DNA from 2 places in the Klebsiella variicola genome. Region 1 is predicted to be linked to the other one. Evidence: predicted binding sites of a transcription regulator. Region 1 holds the regulator's gene; the other holds the start of a gene.
What was found. The regulator CRP, encoded in region 1, controls carbon source genes, mostly activating them, when cyclic AMP is high. The targets are predictions, from matches to a motif close to ATGTGANNNNNNTCACAT.
Positions count from the first base shown of each region.

Region 2: the regulator CRP is predicted to act here: its motif matches at 7,490-7,507, upstream of ldtB (L,D-transpeptidase).

Region 1 is NZ_CP010523.2:408,428-417,419, reverse strand. It holds gene SP68_RS01865 (ABC transporter ATP-binding protein) at 1-783, shown strand, start outside; gene SP68_RS01860 (hydrolase) at 1,048-2,007, shown strand; gene SP68_RS01855 (YheU family protein) at 2,004-2,222, shown strand; gene SP68_RS01850 (phosphoribulokinase) at 2,259-3,128, shown strand; gene SP68_RS01845 (OsmC family protein) at 3,184-3,588, opposite strand; gene crp (cAMP-activated global transcriptional regulator CRP) at 3,895-4,527, shown strand; gene SP68_RS01835 (YccS/YhfK family putative transporter) at 4,579-6,657, shown strand; gene argD (bifunctional acetylornithine/succinyldiaminopimelate transaminase) at 6,647-7,867, opposite strand; gene pabA (aminodeoxychorismate synthase component 2) at 7,958-8,521, opposite strand; gene SP68_RS01820 (putative adenosine monophosphate-protein transferase Fic) at 8,554-8,992, opposite strand, start outside.
Region 2 is NZ_CP010523.2:3,759,272-3,768,263, reverse strand. It holds gene SP68_RS17640 (phosphoethanolamine transferase) at 1-693, opposite strand, end outside; gene mntS (manganase accumulation protein MntS) at 962-1,087, opposite strand; gene mntR (manganese-binding transcriptional regulator MntR) at 1,273-1,746, shown strand; gene SP68_RS17625 (anion transporter) at 1,743-2,855, shown strand; gene SP68_RS17620 (aldo/keto reductase) at 2,963-4,003, shown strand; gene SP68_RS17615 (glycoside hydrolase family 1 protein) at 4,160-5,536, shown strand; gene SP68_RS17610 (GntR family transcriptional regulator) at 5,604-6,320, shown strand; gene ldtB (L,D-transpeptidase) at 6,468-7,382, opposite strand; partial or broken gene SP68_RS17600 (tyrosine-protein phosphatase) at 7,583-8,498, opposite strand; gene SP68_RS17595 (ABC-F family ATPase) at 8,547-8,992, shown strand, end outside.

The DNA of each region.
Region 1 (8,992 bases):
ATCAAGCTCGGCTACTTCGCCCAGCATCAACTGGAGTTCCTGCGTGCCGATGAGTCGCCGCTGCAGCACCTGGCGCGCCTGGCCCCGCAGGAACTGGAGCAGAAACTGCGTGATTATCTGGGCGGCTTTGGTTTCCAGGGCGATAAGGTCAGCGAAGAGACCCGCCGCTTCTCTGGTGGAGAAAAAGCGCGCCTGGTACTGGCCCTGATCGTCTGGCAGCGCCCTAACCTGCTGCTGCTCGATGAACCGACCAACCACCTTGACCTCGATATGCGTCAGGCCTTAACCGAAGCGCTGATCGACTTTGAAGGGGCGCTGGTTGTCGTGTCGCACGATCGTCACCTGATCCGTTCCACCACCGACGATCTGTACCTCGTTCATGACGGTAAAGTCGAGCCGTTCGACGGCGATCTGGAAGATTATCAGCAGTGGCTCAGCGACTCGCAAAAACAGGAATCACAGAGCAGCGACGCGCCAAAAGAGAGCGGCAACAGCGCGCAGGCGCGCAAGGACCAGAAGCGTCGGGAAGCGGAACTGCGCAGCCAGACCCAACCGCTGCGCAAAGAGATCGCCCGTCTGGAAAAAGAGATGGACAAGCTCAACGCGCAGTTGGCCAGTGCGGAAGAAAAACTTGGCGACAGTGAGCTTTATGACGCCTCACGTAAAGCCGAACTAACCGAATGCCTGCAGCAGCAGGCCAGCGCGAAGTCCGGGCTGGAGGAGTGTGAAATGGCCTGGCTGGAGGCCCAGGAGCAGCTGGAGCAGATGCTTCAGGAAGGCTAATATTGACTTCCTCATCCTGCCTGCGCGTACGATGCCGCTGGCAGGGTGGGTTTCTGCCCTCTCCATGGCCTGCCATCAGTGACATCAATGATTTGTTTTTGCTGTAACCTGGCGTCGCTGGCCACAAGACCACATATTGGCTAACCCCTGTGCGCCCTGCGCGGTATAGTCATCATCACGTTTATTAATTGTTCTGGTGCTATGGTTGAAATCATCCCCACAGACATGACGCCCCCCGAAAACGATTCGCGTGAGTTCCATCCGATGCGCGGCGTGGGCAATCGTCATCTGCAAACCATGCTGCCGCGGCTGATCCGCCGTAAATTGCGCTTTACCCCGCACTGGCAGCGCCTTGAGCTGCCGGACGGCGATTTTGTCGATCTGGCCTGGAGCGAAGACCCGCATCAGGCGCGCCATAAGCCGCGCCTCGTCGTCTTTCATGGTCTCGAAGGAAGCCTGCACAGCCCGTACGCCCATGGTCTGATCCACGCGGCGATGCAGCGCGACTGGCTGGGCGTGGTTATGCATTTCCGCGGCTGCAGCGGCGAACCTAACCGCAATAACCGCATCTATCACTCCGGCGAAACAGAAGATGGCACCTGGTTTCTGCACTGGCTACAGCGCGAGTTTGGTCCCGCGCCGACTGCGGCCGTCGGCTATTCACTAGGCGGCAATATGCTGGGCTGCCTGCTGGCAGAAGAAGGCGACCGCTGCCCGCTGGATGCGGCGGTGATCGTCTCCGCGCCTTTTATGCTGGAAGCCTGCAGCTATCATATGGATAAGGGCTTCTCGCGGGTTTATCAGCGCTATCTGCTCAATCTGTTAAAAGCCAATGCCTCACGCAAGCTGAAAGCGTATCCTGGCTCACTGCCTGTCGATTTACGCCAGCTTAAAGGGATGCGCCGCATCCGGGAATTTGACGATATGATCACCGCCAAAATCCATGGTTTCGCCGATGCGCTGGATTATTACCGGCAATGCAGCGCCATGCCGCGGCTCAGCGATATCACTAAGCCAACGCTCATCATTCACGCGAAAGACGATCCATTTATGGATCACCACTCCATACCGCCGCAGGAGCAACTGCCGGCGAACGTTGAGTATCAATTAACTGAGCAAGGCGGCCACGTTGGTTTCGTCGGCGGCACCCTGCGTAAGCCGGAGATGTGGCTGGAAAGACGCATCCCGGACTGGTTAAACCGTTGGCTGGAGGTCGCCGTATGATTATTCCCTGGCAGGATCTGGATCCCGAAACGCTGGATAACCTGATTGAAAGCTTTGTGTTACGTGAAGGCACCGATTATGGTGAACATGAACGTTCACTTGCCGATAAAGTCGCCGATGTAAAACAGCAGTTGAAACGCGGAGAGGCGGTCCTTGTGTGGTCGGAACTGCATGAGACGGTCAATATTATGCCGCGCGCGCTGTTTAACGGCTAAGGCGACGCCACTACATCGTTTAACCAGGGAGTTGTTATGTCTGCCAAACATCCGGTGATCGCCGTCACGGGCTCCAGCGGCGCGGGCACTACCACCACCAGCCTTGCCTTTCGCAAAATCTTCGCGCAGCTAAACCTGCACGCCGCGGAGGTGGAAGGCGATAGCTTTCATCGCTACACCCGCCCGGAAATGGACATGGCGATCCGCAAGGCGCGGGATCAGGGCAAACATATCAGCTACTTTGGCCCGGAGGCGAACGACTTTGGCCTGCTGGAGCAGACCTTTATCGACTATGGCCGCCACGGAAAAGGCCAGTCGCGGAAATACCTGCATACCTATGACGAAGCCGTACCGTGGAATCAGGTGCCAGGGACTTTCACCCCCTGGCAGCCGCTGCCGGAGCCGACAGACGTACTGTTCTATGAGGGGCTGCACGGCGGGGTTGTCACGCCGCATCATGATGTCGCCAGCCATGTCGACCTGCTGGTCGGCGTAGTGCCTATCGTTAACCTCGAGTGGATCCAAAAGCTTATTCGCGACACCAGCGAGCGCGGCCACTCCCGGGAGGCGGTGATGGACTCAGTCGTCCGCTCGATGGAAGACTACATCAACTTCATTACCCCGCAATTTTCCCGCACCCATATCAACTTTCAGCGCGTGCCGACGGTAGACACTTCCAACCCGTTTGCCGCGAAAACTATTCCCTCGCTGGACGAGAGCTTTGTGGTGATCCATTTCCGTAACCTGCAGAATATCGACTTCCCCTGGCTGCTGGCGATGCTGCAGGGGTCGTTTATCTCGCACATGAACACGCTGGTGGTGCCGGGCGGTAAAATGGGGCTGGCGATGGAGCTTATCATGACGCCGCTGGTCGAGCGCCTGATGGAAGGCCGCAAGATCGGCTAACAGAAAAAACCCCGGCCAGGCCGGGGTTGAGATGCTTCACAACGGCAGGCGAAGACTACGCCTCGATCACTTCATAGGAGTGGGTGATCTTCACCGCTTTTTCCAGCATCAGCGCCACCGAGCAGTATTTCTCTGCCGACAGATCCACCGCCCGGGAGACCGCGGCATCTTTCAGCGCCTTACCGGTGACGATAAAGTGCAGATTAATATGCGTAAACAGACGCGGCGCCTCTTCGCGGCGCTCCGACGTCAGCTTCACTTCGCAGTTGGTCACCTCATGGCGACCTTTTTGCAGAATAGAAACCACATCGATCGCACTGCAACCGCCCGCCGCCATCAGCACCATCTCCATCGGGCTGGGTGCCTTATCCCCGGAGTTGCCATCCATCAGAATCTGGTGTCCTGACGCGGACTCCCCGATAAAGGTTAACCCTTCAACCCATTTCACACGCGCTTGCATAAAATTTAACTCCAGTATCGCAATTTTCCTGTCAGATTACGCGCACATAACAATTCTCGCAACGGAAGGCGACCTGCGTCATGCTGAAGCGAGACACCAGGAGACATGCGGCGAAAGCTATGCTAAAACAGTCTGGATGCTACAGTATTACATTGATGTACTGCATGTATGCAGAGGAGTTCACATTACGGGCTGTCGAAAAATCATCAGCCAGCTTCCCAGGTATAGGGAAACAATACGATTGCATGCCCGGACGCCGTGTAGTGTCGGCGCCCGGAGATAGCTTATAACAGAGGATAACCGCGCATGGTGCTTGGCAAACCGCAAACAGACCCTACCCTTGAATGGTTCTTGTCTCATTGCCACATTCATAAGTACCCATCAAAGAGCACGCTGATCCACCAGGGTGAAAAAGCAGAAACGCTGTACTACATCGTTAAAGGCTCCGTGGCTGTACTCATCAAGGATGAAGAAGGTAAAGAGATGATCCTCTCCTACCTCAACCAGGGCGATTTCATCGGTGAATTAGGCCTGTTTGAAGAGGGTCAGGAGCGTAGCGCCTGGGTACGGGCGAAAACCGCATGTGAAGTGGCCGAAATCTCTTATAAGAAATTCCGTCAGCTGATCCAGGTTAACCCGGACATTCTGATGCGCCTCTCTTCGCAAATGGCTCGCCGTCTGCAGGTCACGTCTGAGAAAGTGGGCAACCTCGCCTTCCTCGACGTGACGGGCCGTATCGCCCAGACGCTGCTGAACCTGGCGAAGCAACCCGATGCCATGACCCACCCGGACGGTATGCAAATTAAAATTACCCGTCAGGAAATTGGTCAGATCGTCGGCTGCTCTCGTGAAACGGTTGGCCGTATTTTGAAAATGCTGGAAGATCAGAACCTGATTTCCGCACACGGTAAAACTATCGTCGTCTACGGCACCCGTTAAGTTGCTAAGCGGCGTATTGCTCCTGCAGTACGCCGTTCTTGTTTTTCCCTCATGTGGCGCAGGCTGATTTACCACCCGGAAGTCAACTATGCACTGCGGCAAACGCTGGTGCTGTGTCTGCCTGTGGCCATCGGTCTTCTGCTCGGCCATCTCCAGCAGGGGCTGTTGTTTTCCTTAGTGCCCGCCTGCTGCAACATTGCCGGTCTTGATACCCCACATAAGCGCTTTTTCAAACGTCTGATTATCGGCGGCTGTCTGTTTGCCGGATGCAGTCTGGTGGTGCAGTTGCTGCTCGCTCAGGCCATTCCCCTGCCGCTTATTCTCAGCGGCCTGGCGCTATTGCTCGGCGTCACCGCGGAGATCAGTTCGCTGCACGCGCGCCTGCTGCCCGCGTCGCTGATCGCCGCTATCTTTACCCTGAGCCTGGCGGGCAATATGCCCATCTGGGAACCACTGCTGATCTACGCTTTCGGTACGCTGTGGTACGGCGTGTTTAACTGGCTCTGGTTCTGGCTGTGGCGCGAACAGCCGCTGCGGGAGTCGCTCAGCCTGCTTTACCGGGAACTGGCTGACTATTGTGAAGCCAAATACAGTCTGTTGACCCAGCATACCGATCCGTCGACCGCCCTGCCGCCGCTGCTCACCCGCCAGCAGAAGGTAGTCGACCTGATTACCCAGTGCTATCAGCAGATGCATATGCTGGCCGCCAACCAACGCAACGACCACAAGCGTCTGCTGCGGGCGTTCCAGGTTGGGCTGGATCTACAGGAACATATTTCGGTTAGCCTGCATCAGCCAGAAGAGGTACAAAAGCTGGTGGAACGCAGCCATGCCGAAGCGGTGATCCGCTGGAATGCGCAAACCGTCGCTGCCCGCCTGCGCGTGCTGGCGGATGATATTCTCTATCATCGCTTTCCGCAGCGTTTTCAGATGGATAAACAGATTGAGGCTCTGGAAAAGATCGCCCGCCAGCATCCGGACAACCCGGTCGGTCAGTTCTGCGCCTGGCACTTTAGCCGTATCGCCCGGGTGCTGCATACCCAGCGCCCCCTGTATGCCCGGGATCTGATGGCCGACAAAGAGCGTCGTTTACCGCTGTTTCCCGCGCTAAAGAACTATCTGTCGCTGAAATCACCCGCACTGCGCAATGCCGCGCGCATCAGCGTCATGCTGAGCGTCGCCAGCCTGATGGGCAACGCCCTGCATTTGCCGAAGCCCTACTGGATCCTGATGACGGTGCTCTTCGTCACGCAAAACGGCTACGGCGCCACGCGGGTGCGAATTGTTCACCGGGCGGCGGGAACGCTCGCCGGCCTGGTCATCGCCGGGCTAACCTTGCACTTTCACGTTCCGGAGAGCTATACCCTGAGTGGCATGCTGCTGATTACCCTGCTCAGCTATCTGATCATCCGTAAACACTATGGCTGGGCGATGGTAGGCTTTACGGTGACGGCGGTGTATACCCTGCAACTGCTGACGCTCAACGGCGAACAGTTTATTGTCGCCCGGCTTATCGACACGCTTATCGGCTGCCTGATCGCCTTCGGCGGGATGGTCTGGCTGTGGCCGCAGTGGCAGAGCGGCCTGCTGAAAAAAAACGCCCACGATGCGCTGGAGGCCGACCAGCAGGCGATTCGCCTGATCCTCAGCGCCGATCCAAAAGCCCCCGCGCTGGCCTATCAACGCATGCGCGTCAACCAGGCGCATAACGCGCTCTACAACTCCCTGAATCAGGCGATGCAGGAGCCCGGTTTTAATACCCACTACCTGGAAGATATGAAGCTGTGGGTGACGCACAGTCAGTTTATCGTCGAACACATCAACGCTATGACCACCCTGGCCCGGGAGCATACGATGCTCACCCCGGATCTTGCCCAGCGCTATCTCGAATCTTGTGAGATTGCCTTGCAACGCTGCCAGCAGCGGCTGGACAGCGATGGTCCCGGCAGCGCAGGGGATGCCAATATTCTGGAGTCGCCGGAAACAGAGGTGCCGAACGGTCCGTTAAGTACCCTGGAGCAGCACCTGCAACGCATTCTGGGCCATCTGAACACCATGCATACCATATCGTCAGTAGCATGGCGTCAGCGGCCGCATCATGGCATCTGGCTGCGGAAAATCAGCCGTTAATCACCTTTGCCACTGCCTGGGCAAAACGCGCCATCCCCTCGGCAATATCCTGCTCGTCGATGATCAGCGAGGGAACAAAACGCATCACGTCCGGCCCGGCGTTGAGCACCATGACGCCGGCTTGCGCAGCGGCATAGAGGAAATCACGCGCGCGGCCCTTGTGCTGCGGCTTGAGTTCGGCGCCAATCAGCAGGCCCATCCCGCGAATATCACTGAACAGATCAAATTCAGCATCCAGCTGCTGCAGGTGTTTGACGAACAGTTCGCGCTTCGCGCTCACGCCATCCAGCACCGCCGGGGTATTGATTAGATCGAAGGCGGCGTTGGCGACCGCGCAGGCCAGCGGGTTGCCGCCGTAGGTTGAGCCATGGGAACCCGCATGGAAGGCGCTGGCGATCTCATGGGTGGTCAGCATGGCGCTGACCGGGAAGCCGCCGCCGAGCGCTTTGGCGCTGGTCAGAATATCCGGCGTCACACCGTAATGCATATAGGCGAACAGCGATCCGGTACGCCCCATACCGCACTGCACTTCATCAAAGACTAACAGCGCCTGGTGCTGATCGCACAGCTCACGCAGCCCCTGCAGGAAGGCCGGCGTCGCTGCCGTCACGCCGCCTTCGCCCTGAATCGGCTCCACCACCACTGCGCAAGTGTGGTCATCCATCACCGCTTTTACCGCCTGCAGGTCGTTGAAGGGAATATGGACAATATCCGCCGGTTTCGGGCCGAAACCATCGGAGTACTTCGGCTGCCCACCGACGGAAACGGTAAACAGGGAGCGGCCATGGAAGGCATTATGGAAGGCAATGATTTTGGTTTTATACGGGCTATGGCGGGTCACCGCATAGTGACGCGCCAGCTTAAAGGCCGTTTCATTGGCTTCCGTACCGGAGTTCATAAACACCACGCGCTCGGCGAAGGTGGCCTCGACAAGTTTACGTCCCAGACGCAGCGCTGGCTCATTGGTAAAGACGTTGCTGGTGTGCCACAGCGTTTCGCCCTGCTCGTGGAGCGCCGCCACCAGCGCCGGGTGGCAATGGCCGAGCGCCGTCACCGCGATACCGCCGGCAAAATCAACATACTCTTTGCCCTGCTGATCCCAGACGCGGCTGCCTTTCCCTTTCACCGGGATGAATTCTGCTGGTGCATAAATCGGCAAAATAACTTCATCGAATGTGGCGCGGGTGATTGCCGGTTGTTCAGTTGCCATGTCTTGCCCATCCCTCTTCGTTATGCAGATGTAATCATGAAAATATAATCACAAAATATGCATAAAAAATCAGTCAATGGCAACTGAAAATCACCGCTTCAGAAAGTTTTCCAGCAATTGATGGCCCTGCTCGCTGAGGATGCTTTCCGGATGAAACTGCACGCCCTCAAGATCCCAGGCGCGGTGGCGGATCCCCATAATCTCAGCGCTGGCGCTGCGGGCGGTGACGATAAACTCGGGCGGGAGCGTCGGCGGGTCAATCACCAGCGAGTGATAACGGGTCACCGTCAGGGGATTATTCAGCCCCTGAAACACCCCTTCGCCGTTATGCTCAATAAGCGAGGTTTTACCATGCATCACCTGTGCCGCCCGTACGATGGTCGCGCCAAACGCCTGGGCTATCGCCTGGTGCCCGAGACAGACGCCCAGTAGCGGCGTTTTCCCCGCATAGTGGCGGATAACCGCGAGGGAAATCCCCGCCTCATTCGGCGTGCAGGGGCCTGGCGAGATCACGATTTTCTCCGGCGCCAGCGCCGCTATCTCCTCCAGCGTCAACGCATCATTGCGCCTGACCAGTACTTCCGCACCCAGTTCGCAGAAGTACTGATACAGATTCCAGGTGAAAGAGTCATAGTTATCGATAAGCAGGATCATAGCGGCTCCGGAACAATCAAAACCGGGCTATTCTACTCAGATTCCCGCGCTTCGCTTACCACTTTGCGAAAGATCGCCACCAGCGGAGCCGGATCGCCCATCGCGCTCTGCTGGCAGGCCGCGCTCCAGCCGGCGGGGTCGACGTCACGCCAGTCAAGCAGGTAGCCGGCATGTATTGCCAGCTGTTCAAAGAAAATGCGCTGGGTCAGGCCATTGCCAAGACGAAAAGGGTGCAGCACATTAATTTCGCCATAGAACCAGCTCAGGCGTTCAATAAAGATCTCGCGCGGCAGGCCATTGAGATAATCCTCCTGCTCAAGGGCCTGCATCAGGGCGTTCCCCTCCTCCTCGATCCGGGCAAAGTGGCAGAACGGCGTATCGCCCAGGTAGAGGTTCACTTCACGTAACCGGCCGGCCCAGTCAAACAGATCCTGATACAGCTGATGATGAATCGCGCACAGATAGGGTAAG
Region 2 (8,992 bases), 2.2 Mb from region 1:
GGCGTCGCGACGGGCGCTCTCGCCAATCACCACCACATAGAGATGGTACTTTGGCTTCACCGCCAGCACGTGCCAGCTGTCTTTCATGCCGGCCAGCTGCGCCATTCGCGCCTGCTCGTCCAGCACCTCGTTATTATTCACCACCACGTCTTTCACAAAACGAAAGGCCGGATAACCGGTGTCAATCACCTTGAACACGCCGCCCCAGGCGAGGTTTTGCACCGGCTGCAGAAAGAAGATCCCGACGCTGAACAGCAGGCCCAGGGTCTCCATTTTTCCCCAGCGGGAGGGCTCAACGATCCTGCGGCGGACCGCAATGATCCCCAGTGCGAAAATGAAGACCGCCAGCAGATAGTTGTACCACGGGAAGATGGTCAGAATTTCCGTAGATTCTTCCACGTTGGTCGCGTGCAGCGCCAGCAAGGTGTTGAAATTGGGGGCGCCGTAAGCCTGGCCAAAGGGGTAATACAGGGCCGCCAGCAGCGAATAGGCGCCGACTACCCCTTTCTGGACGCGCGGAAAAGCGCGCCACAGAAGATGTAACACGCAGGTAAATGCCACGGTATAGAGCAGGCTAAATTCATAGCCCAGCGCCAGGTTAATCAACAGCGATTGTAAAAAGTAGAATCCTGTCCATGGGTTCAGTGCCAGTCGGCGGGCGACCAGCGTATCTTTCAGGGTGGTGACATTCATAGTAAACAATCAAAAAGAGGCCATGCGCATCCCCTGGCGACAAGGGGTAAAACCTGCTGGACAGTGCGTGAAGAGGGTCTCTGCGAGCCGCGAATGTGGCAGGGCTGTGCAAAGATAGGGCTTGTAAATGGTAAGGTCAACCAGACATAACAGATTGTTTTGCGAGGGCGCTTACAAAACTTGAAAAAAGGTCAGGGAAACGGGGGAAACCGGTCATTTTACCGGCAGAAGATGACAGAAAAATGAAGCGGCGTACCGCGACGCCGCCTTAGGAATGGGGTTTGCCCTGCTGTGGTTTACCGTTGATCATCTCGCACAGCATACCGATCAGCATTAATCGTACTTTAAAAGGGGAATGGCTAAACACGTTTAAGCACCTCTTGAATTCGTTCATCTGCTCTCCTCCTGCCTGTTCACGCCGTCAATCCATGATGGCTGTTTGCATTACATACAGATATAGCACAGGCTATATTTTATAGCTATGGCTAAAACGTTAATTTTTTGTGCTCTTGGCGCAATCCATTACAATGTGGATCTTTTTATATGATGCTTGACGCGTCACACGAATGAGGAAGCACAATGAACCGTCGCGCAGGTAAGCCAATAACAAAAAAAGTGACGCAGTTAGTAAATGTTGAAGAGCACGTTGAGGGGTTCCGTCAGGTGCGGGAAGCGCATCGCCGCGAACTGATCGATGACTATGTGGAGCTGATCTCCGATCTGATCAACGAAGTGGGGGAGGCGCGCCAGGTGGATATGGCGGCGCGTCTTGGCGTTTCGCAGCCCACGGTCGCCAAAATGCTCAAACGCCTGGCCAGCGTGGGTCTGATCGAACAGATCCCCTGGCGCGGGATCTTCTTAACCCCGGAAGGGGAAAAGCTGGCCCAGGAAAGTCGCGAACGCCACCAGATTGTGGAAAACTTTCTGCTGGCCATTGGCGTCAGTCCGGAAATCGCCCGCCGCGATGCGGAGGGAATGGAGCATCACGTGAGTGAAGAGACGCTGGCGATGTTCCTGAAATTTACCCAGAAACAGGGATCCCAGGAAGCATGACTCTTCCCTTTATTCAGTCGCTGCTGCGCGACCGTTTTTTACACCTGCTGCTGATTATCGCCTGCGTGCTCAGCGCCATCGTGCCGTTTGTCCCGGCAAGCTGGCCGGCGGCCATTGACTGGCATACCATCATCACGCTCAGCGGCCTGATGCTGTTGACCAAGGGCATTGAACTGAGCGGCTACTTTGACGTGCTGGGGAGGAAAATGGCCCGCCGCTTCGTGACTGAGCGCCAGCTGGCCATCTTTATGGTGCTGGCGGCAGCGCTCCTGTCCACCTTCCTGACCAACGATGTGGCCCTGTTTATTGTGGTGCCGCTGACGCTGACGCTGAAAAAGTGGTGTGCGATCCCGGTTAACCGTCTGATTATCTTCGAAGCGCTGGCGGTTAACGCCGGGTCGCTGCTGACGCCGATCGGCAACCCACAGAACATTTTGCTGTGGGGACGGTCCGGCCTCTCTTTCGTCGGGTTTATCGGCGAGATGTTACCCCTGGCGGCGGCAATGATGTTGACCCTGCTGGTGCTGTGCTGGTTCTGTTTCCCGGCAAACCGGCTCAGCTACCAGAGTAGCGATAAGGCGCCATCGTGGCAGCCTAAGCTGGTCTGGAGCTGTCTGGGATTGTATCTGGTGTTCCTGACGGCGCTGGAGATGAATCAGGCGCTGTGGGGGCTGGCGCTGGTGCTGCTGGGCTTCCTGATTCTGGCCCGGGCGGTGATCGTCCATGTGGACTGGTCGCTGCTGCTGGTGTTTATGGTGATGTTTATCGACGTCCACCTGCTGACCCAGCTTCCGGCGCTGCATCATGTGCTGAGCGGCGTCGGGACGCTTTCCGGCGGCGGACTGTGGCTGACCGCCATCGGCCTGTCTCAGGTGATCAGTAATGTGCCCTCGACCATTCTGCTGCTCAACTATGTCCCGCCGTCGATACTGCTTGCCTGGGCGGTTAACGTGGGCGGCTTTGGTCTGCTGCCAGGATCGCTGGCCAATATCATCGCCCTGCGCATGGCCAGCGATCGGCGGATCTGGTGGCGCTTCCATCTTTACTCCATTCCTATGCTGCTATGGGCGGCCATCAGCGGCTATTGGCTCTTTAAACTCTGCGCCTGATTTCTGCAGAATTGGGCAAGAAACTGACAGAAACACCCCATTCGCACGCCTCGACACAGCGGTATAACTATACCGCTGACGTTAACCATCCTGTTGAGGAGAGTGCTATGCGATATCAAAAACTGGGCAATACCGGTCTGTTTGTCTCTGAGCTGTGCCTGGGCACCATGACCTTCGGCGGCGAAGAAGGGATGTGGGGCAAAATCGGCCAGCTGCGCCAGGCTGAAGCCGAACAGCTGGTCGGCAGCGCGCTGGACGCCGGGATCAACTTTATCGATACCGCCAACGTCTACTCGGAAGGGCGCTCTGAAGAGATTACCGGTCAGGCGCTGATAAATCTGAAAATCCCGCGTGAAAACGTGGTGGTGGCGACCAAAGTGTTTGGCGAAACCGGCACCGCCGGCGTGAACTCGCGCGGCAGCTCACGGTACCACATCATGGGCAGCGTGAAAGAGAGCCTGCGCCGCCTGCAGCTCGATCATATCGATCTCTATCAATTGCACGGCTTCGATCCGGCGACGCCGATCGAAGAGACATTGTCGGCCCTGGATACGCTGGTACAGCAGGGGCATGTGCGCTACATCGGTGTTTCAAACTGGGCGGCCTGGCAAATCGCCAAAGCGCTGGGCATCGCGGAACGCCTTGGACTCTCGCGCTTTGCTTCTCTGCAGGCCTACTACACGATTGCCGGGCGTGACCTGGAACGTGAGCTGGTGCCGATGCTGCAAAGCGAAGGACTCGGCCTGATGGTCTGGAGTCCGCTGGCGGGCGGCCTGCTGAGCGGGAAATACCGCCGCGACGGCGAGGCGGAAGCGGGTGGTCGTCGCCTGGCGTTCGACTTTCCGCCCGTGGATAAAGCGCGCGCATTTGATTGCATCGACGTCATGCGGGTGATAGCTGAAGCAAAAGGGGTATCGGTGGCGCAGATTGCCCTGGCGTGGCTGCTGCATCAGCCGGCGGTGACCAGCGTCATTATTGGCGCCAAACGGGCCGAGCAGTTGCAGGATAACATCGCTGCGACCGCTATCCGCCTGAGCGATGATGAGTTGCGACAGCTTGACGCGGTCAGCGCCCTGCCGCGCGAATATCCGGGCTGGATGCTGGAGCGACAGGGGGAATATCGTCGTCATCAGCTTGACGCGCAGTAACGCCGTTTTTTCCGTGCCTATAAAGATCGCCGCTTGCGGCGATCTTTTTTGTTTGCCTGGCTCACAGAAAACGATCCGACTTTTGCTTCGGTGGCGGATCTTTTGTATATGACTAGTCATTACAGTTAAATGACTAGTCATATACCGAGGCGCAGCATGAAGAACACACTACCGGCAGATTTTTTATGGGGTAATTCCGTCTCCAGCATGCAGACGGAGGGGGCGTGGAACGAGGGGGGCAAGGGGATGTCGGTGTACGATATTCGTCAACCGGCGGAATTCGCCTCGGACTGGAAGGTCGCGACCGACTCCTATCATCGCTTTCGCGAAGATTTCGATCTGATGCAGGATCTGGGCATGAACTGCTACCGCTTCCAGATCGCCTGGAGCCGGGTGTGCCCGGAAGGGGACGGCGAATTCAATGAAGAGGGGATCGCGTTCTACCATCAGTTTATCGATGAACTCATTGCCCGCGGTATTGAACCGATGATCTGCCTGTATCACTTTGATATGCCGCTGTCGCTGGCGGAGCGTTACAACGGTTTTACCGACCGCCGGGTCATGGACGCCTTTATCCGCTATGGCCAGAAGATGATCGACTGTTACGGCGATAAGGTGAAGTACTGGCTGACCTTCAATGAACAGAACCTCTACCATTCGCCGGAAGCCTTCCTGATCACCGGCTATTTGCGTGGCGATAAAACGCTGCGCGAACTCTACCAGATCCAGCACCACGTGATGATGGCGCATGTCCATCTGACCCACTATCTGCATCAGACGAAGCCGCAGTGCCTGATGGGCGGAATGCTGGCCCATGCGCTGGTCTATCCGGCTACCTGCAAACCACGCGATATTCTCTGCGCCCAGCAACTGGACGAGTTTTTAAACCAGAACCTGCTGCGCGCCTACGCCGGCGAGGGTTATAGCCCGGAGGTGATGCATTTTGTCGCTCGCCAAGGCTTTGACGATATTTATCGCCCTGAAGATATCGCGCTGATGGCGACGGTGAAGGTCGATTATCTGGCGTTCAGCTATTACGCCAGCCGTGCGCTCAATAGCGACGCGATCCCGCCGGGAACGGCGGTCAACAATTACATGCTATTCGGTAATCAGGATAACCCGTACCTGAAAGCGACGGAATGGAACTGGCAGATCGATCCGCTGGGATTTCGCATGATCATCACCCGCTATTACAATGACTGGCGGCTACCGGTGTTCCCGATTGAAAATGGCATCGGGGTGATCGAATCCTGGGATGGCGAACATCCCATTGCCGATGATTACCGCATCGCCTACCATCGCGACCATATTAACGCCATGAAAGCGGCGATATTTGAGGACGGCGCGCAGGTGATTGGCTATCTCGGCTGGGGATTAATCGATATCCTCAGCTCTCAGGGCGATATGCGTAAGCGCTACGGCGTGGTGTACGTCAATCGTGAGAACCATGACCTCAAGGATCTGCGGCGGGTGCCGAAGAAGAGCTATGCGTGGCTAAAGCAGGTGATCCACAGCAACGGCGAAGCGATGTAACAGTGTCCTGGCGGTCAGGTCAAGTATGCTGTCCGCCAGCCACACACAGAATGTAAAAGGACCGGGAATGACGGCGAAGTATCTGCAAATCGCGCGGGAAATAAAAAAACGCATCATCAGCCAGCAGTATCCTGCCAGCGCGCCGCTACCCGACCAGTTTGCGCTGGCGGCGGAGTTCAACACCAGCCGGATGACGATCCAGCAGGCGATGCGTCAGTTAATCGTCGAAGGGCTTATCTATACCCGCAAAGGACTGGGTACCTTTGTGCGGAAAAATTTTCTCCAGCTGTCGCAGTGGGAGTTGCCCGGCAGCGACTATTTTGGCGCCACCAAAACCTGGGAGCATCTTGGCGAGGTACAAAGCGAAGTGGTGCGCTTTGAGGTGCGTTTTCCCAGCGACAAAGAGCAGAGTTCGCTGCTGATTGACGCCGATGCGCCGGTGTATGACTTCGTTCGCCTGCGGTTGCTCAACGGGGAACCGGTGTCGCTGGATCTGACGGTCATGCCGGTGGGGCTGGTGCCGGGGCTCAATAAAAGCCATCTGGAAAGCTCGGTGTTTCGCTATATCCAGGAGACGCTGGGGCTGAAGCTGATGGGATCTTACCGCGTGGTGCGTGCGATGAAGCCGGATGAACTGGATAAATTACATCTTCACTGCGACCTCACCGACCCGGTGCTGGAGGTTGAACAGGTGATCTACCTCGAAGACGGTACGCCGCTGGAGTATGCCCACTGTCACTATCGCTACGATCACGGCGGGATTATTCTGGTGAATAACGGCTAGACCGGGGACCCCTGTTTGCGCAGCGCTTAGCAGGCCCAGGGTGTTGTCAGGTTTGGTAACCCAGGCAAGGCGTCAGCCGCAGCCCGGGGAAATGCAGATAAAAAAACGGCGGGCATCAGGCCCGCCGTTTTTCTTGTCATGCAGAACTTAGTTCAGACGCACCGGCATACCGGAGCGGTTCTGGATAGCCTGCTCAACCACGTTCTGATCGACATCAGACTGGCTGGTGATCGCCTGTACCGGCTGAGTCAGGGTGATCGGCACGATTTCGCCGCCCTGGAACTGCGCTTCGGTGGTCGACAGCGGGTTGTGAACCTCAATGTAACGGCTGCCGTCCGGCTCGGTGGTCGCTTTTACCGGCTCATCGATAAACTGCACGCGGGTGCCGACCGGCACATTCTCAAACAGGAATTTGATGTCATCGTTGCGCAGACGCACGCAGCCGTGGCTCACGCGCAGGCCAATACCAAAGTTAGCGTTGGTGCCGTGGATGGCGTACAGACGGCCAATATATAACGCGTACAGACCCATCGGGTTATCCGGACCGGCCGGTACGACGGCTGGCAGCGGGTTGCCGGCAGCGGCGTATTCAGCGTGCATCTTGGCGGTCGGCGTCCAGGTCGGGCCGGCCTTCTTGCGTTCGACTTTGGTGGTCCAGTTAATCGGCGTATCTTTACCTAACTGGCCGATACCGATCGGCAGAACGATCACGGTGTTGGTGCCTTTCGGATAGTAATACAGACGCATCTCGGCGCTGTTGATGACGATGCCTTCGTGGACGGTGTCCGGCAGGATCAGCTGCTGCGGGATGTTCAGGACGCTACCGCCTTTTGGCAGATAGGTGTCCACCCCCGGGTTGGCTTCCAGCATGTTGGACAGCCCCATCTGATATTTCGCCGCAAAGTATTCCAGCGGCTGCTTGTTATCATCCGGAATGGTGATGACCTGATTCTGACCAACCAAACGGCTGCCGTCGGTCGGCAAAGGATAGGTGACAGCAGACGCTGTATTGCAAAAGCCTACGAGGGCGAAGGCTGCCGCTAAGAGTGTAGATAATTTCATAGTCTTTAATGTCGTGTGCGAAATCAACGCCACACAGGCCTTTGTTAATGATTGAGACAGTAGATGGGAGCGCATTATATGTGCATTCCGCTAAACAGGTAAATCAGATGTGTACGAAATCACATTTTTTTCCCTGTAGCCTCGGCTGACGGGGCTGGCGGATGATGCAATCGCCGCCTCTCACGCGGGTGACAGGGAGGTTATCCTTCCAGTAACCGGTCCTGTAGCGAAGCGCGTGCCGGGGCGGTGAGCTGGTACTCTTCTGCCAGCCAGGCGTCGACCGTGCCATAGCGCTGGTGGATGGCTGACAGCGCGGCGGCGAGATAGGACTCTTTCACCGTCAGGATATCCGCCAGACTCTGGCGTCCCTGGGGCGTCAGGTCGTTGCCCAGCATCTCCAGCATCCAGGCTTCCACTTGTGTCAGCATGCCGTGGGTGAGCAGATACTCCTCCATGACCGTCTCGCTGTCGCATCCGACGGCAAACAGGGTTAACGCGCAGCCGACGCCGGTGCGATCTTTGCCGACGGCGCAGTGTTGCAGTAAAGCGCCTTCAAAAGGCGTGGTCAGCCAGGCGGCGAGCTGGCGATAGGCCGGGTTATTAAAGGGCAACTGGCGATACAGTTGCAGCATAAACTGCTCCCCGTTCAGCGCGTTAAGGGTGGCAGCATTCAGCTCGGTGACTTTCGCATTCACATCGCCGAGCGGCGGATTAGCGGGCGCGTTTAAATAGTGAGTGAGCGGGCTAAGCTTGTCAGGGGTGCGCTGCACTTCGCCGGGGTCGCGATAGTCGAGCACCCGACTGAGCGGCAGCGTCGCCAGATGGTTGAGATCGTCCGCCGTCAACCGATTTAGCGCGCCGGAGCGTAGCAGCTTGCCGCTGCGTACCGTGCGTCCGTCGGCGGCGCGCTGGCCGCCGAGGTCGCGAAAATTGATACCGCCCTGCAGGGATAAAAAAGCCGGGTGTCGCGGTAGGCTGGTGGTCATGGGGTTCCTCATAATGACGTACAGAATAACCGTTTGAGCCCTGGTCTGCGGCTCATCTGACAAAGACCTTAGCACAAGCGCCGCGGCGGAATTTACCGCAGGCCGTGAAAAGTGTGTCATTTGCTGGCATAATGTCTGTTGTGTCACACCCCTCATTCTCTTTTTTCAGGATATCCCCGTGCTAGTATCCAGCAACGTTACCATGCAGTTTGGCAGTAAGCCGCTGTTCGAAAATATCTCCGTTAAATTTGGCGGCGGCAACCGTTATGGTCTGATCGGCGCCAACGGCAGCGGTAAATCGACCTTTATGAAGATCCTCGGCGGCGATCTCGAGCCGACGCTGGGCAACGTTTCTCTCGACCCGAACGAGCGTATCGGTAAGCTGCGCCAGGATCAGTTCGCCTTCGAAGCATTCACCGTGCTGGATACGGTTATCATGGGCCACGGCGAGCTGTGGGAAGTGAAGCAAGAGCGCGATCGCATCTACGCGCTGCCCGAAATGAGCGAGGAAGACGGCTATAAAGTGGCCGACCTGGAAGTCAAATACGGCGAGATGGACGGTTACTCCGCCGAAGCGCGCGCCGGCGAACTGCTGCTCGGCGTCGGCATTCCGGTTGAACAGCA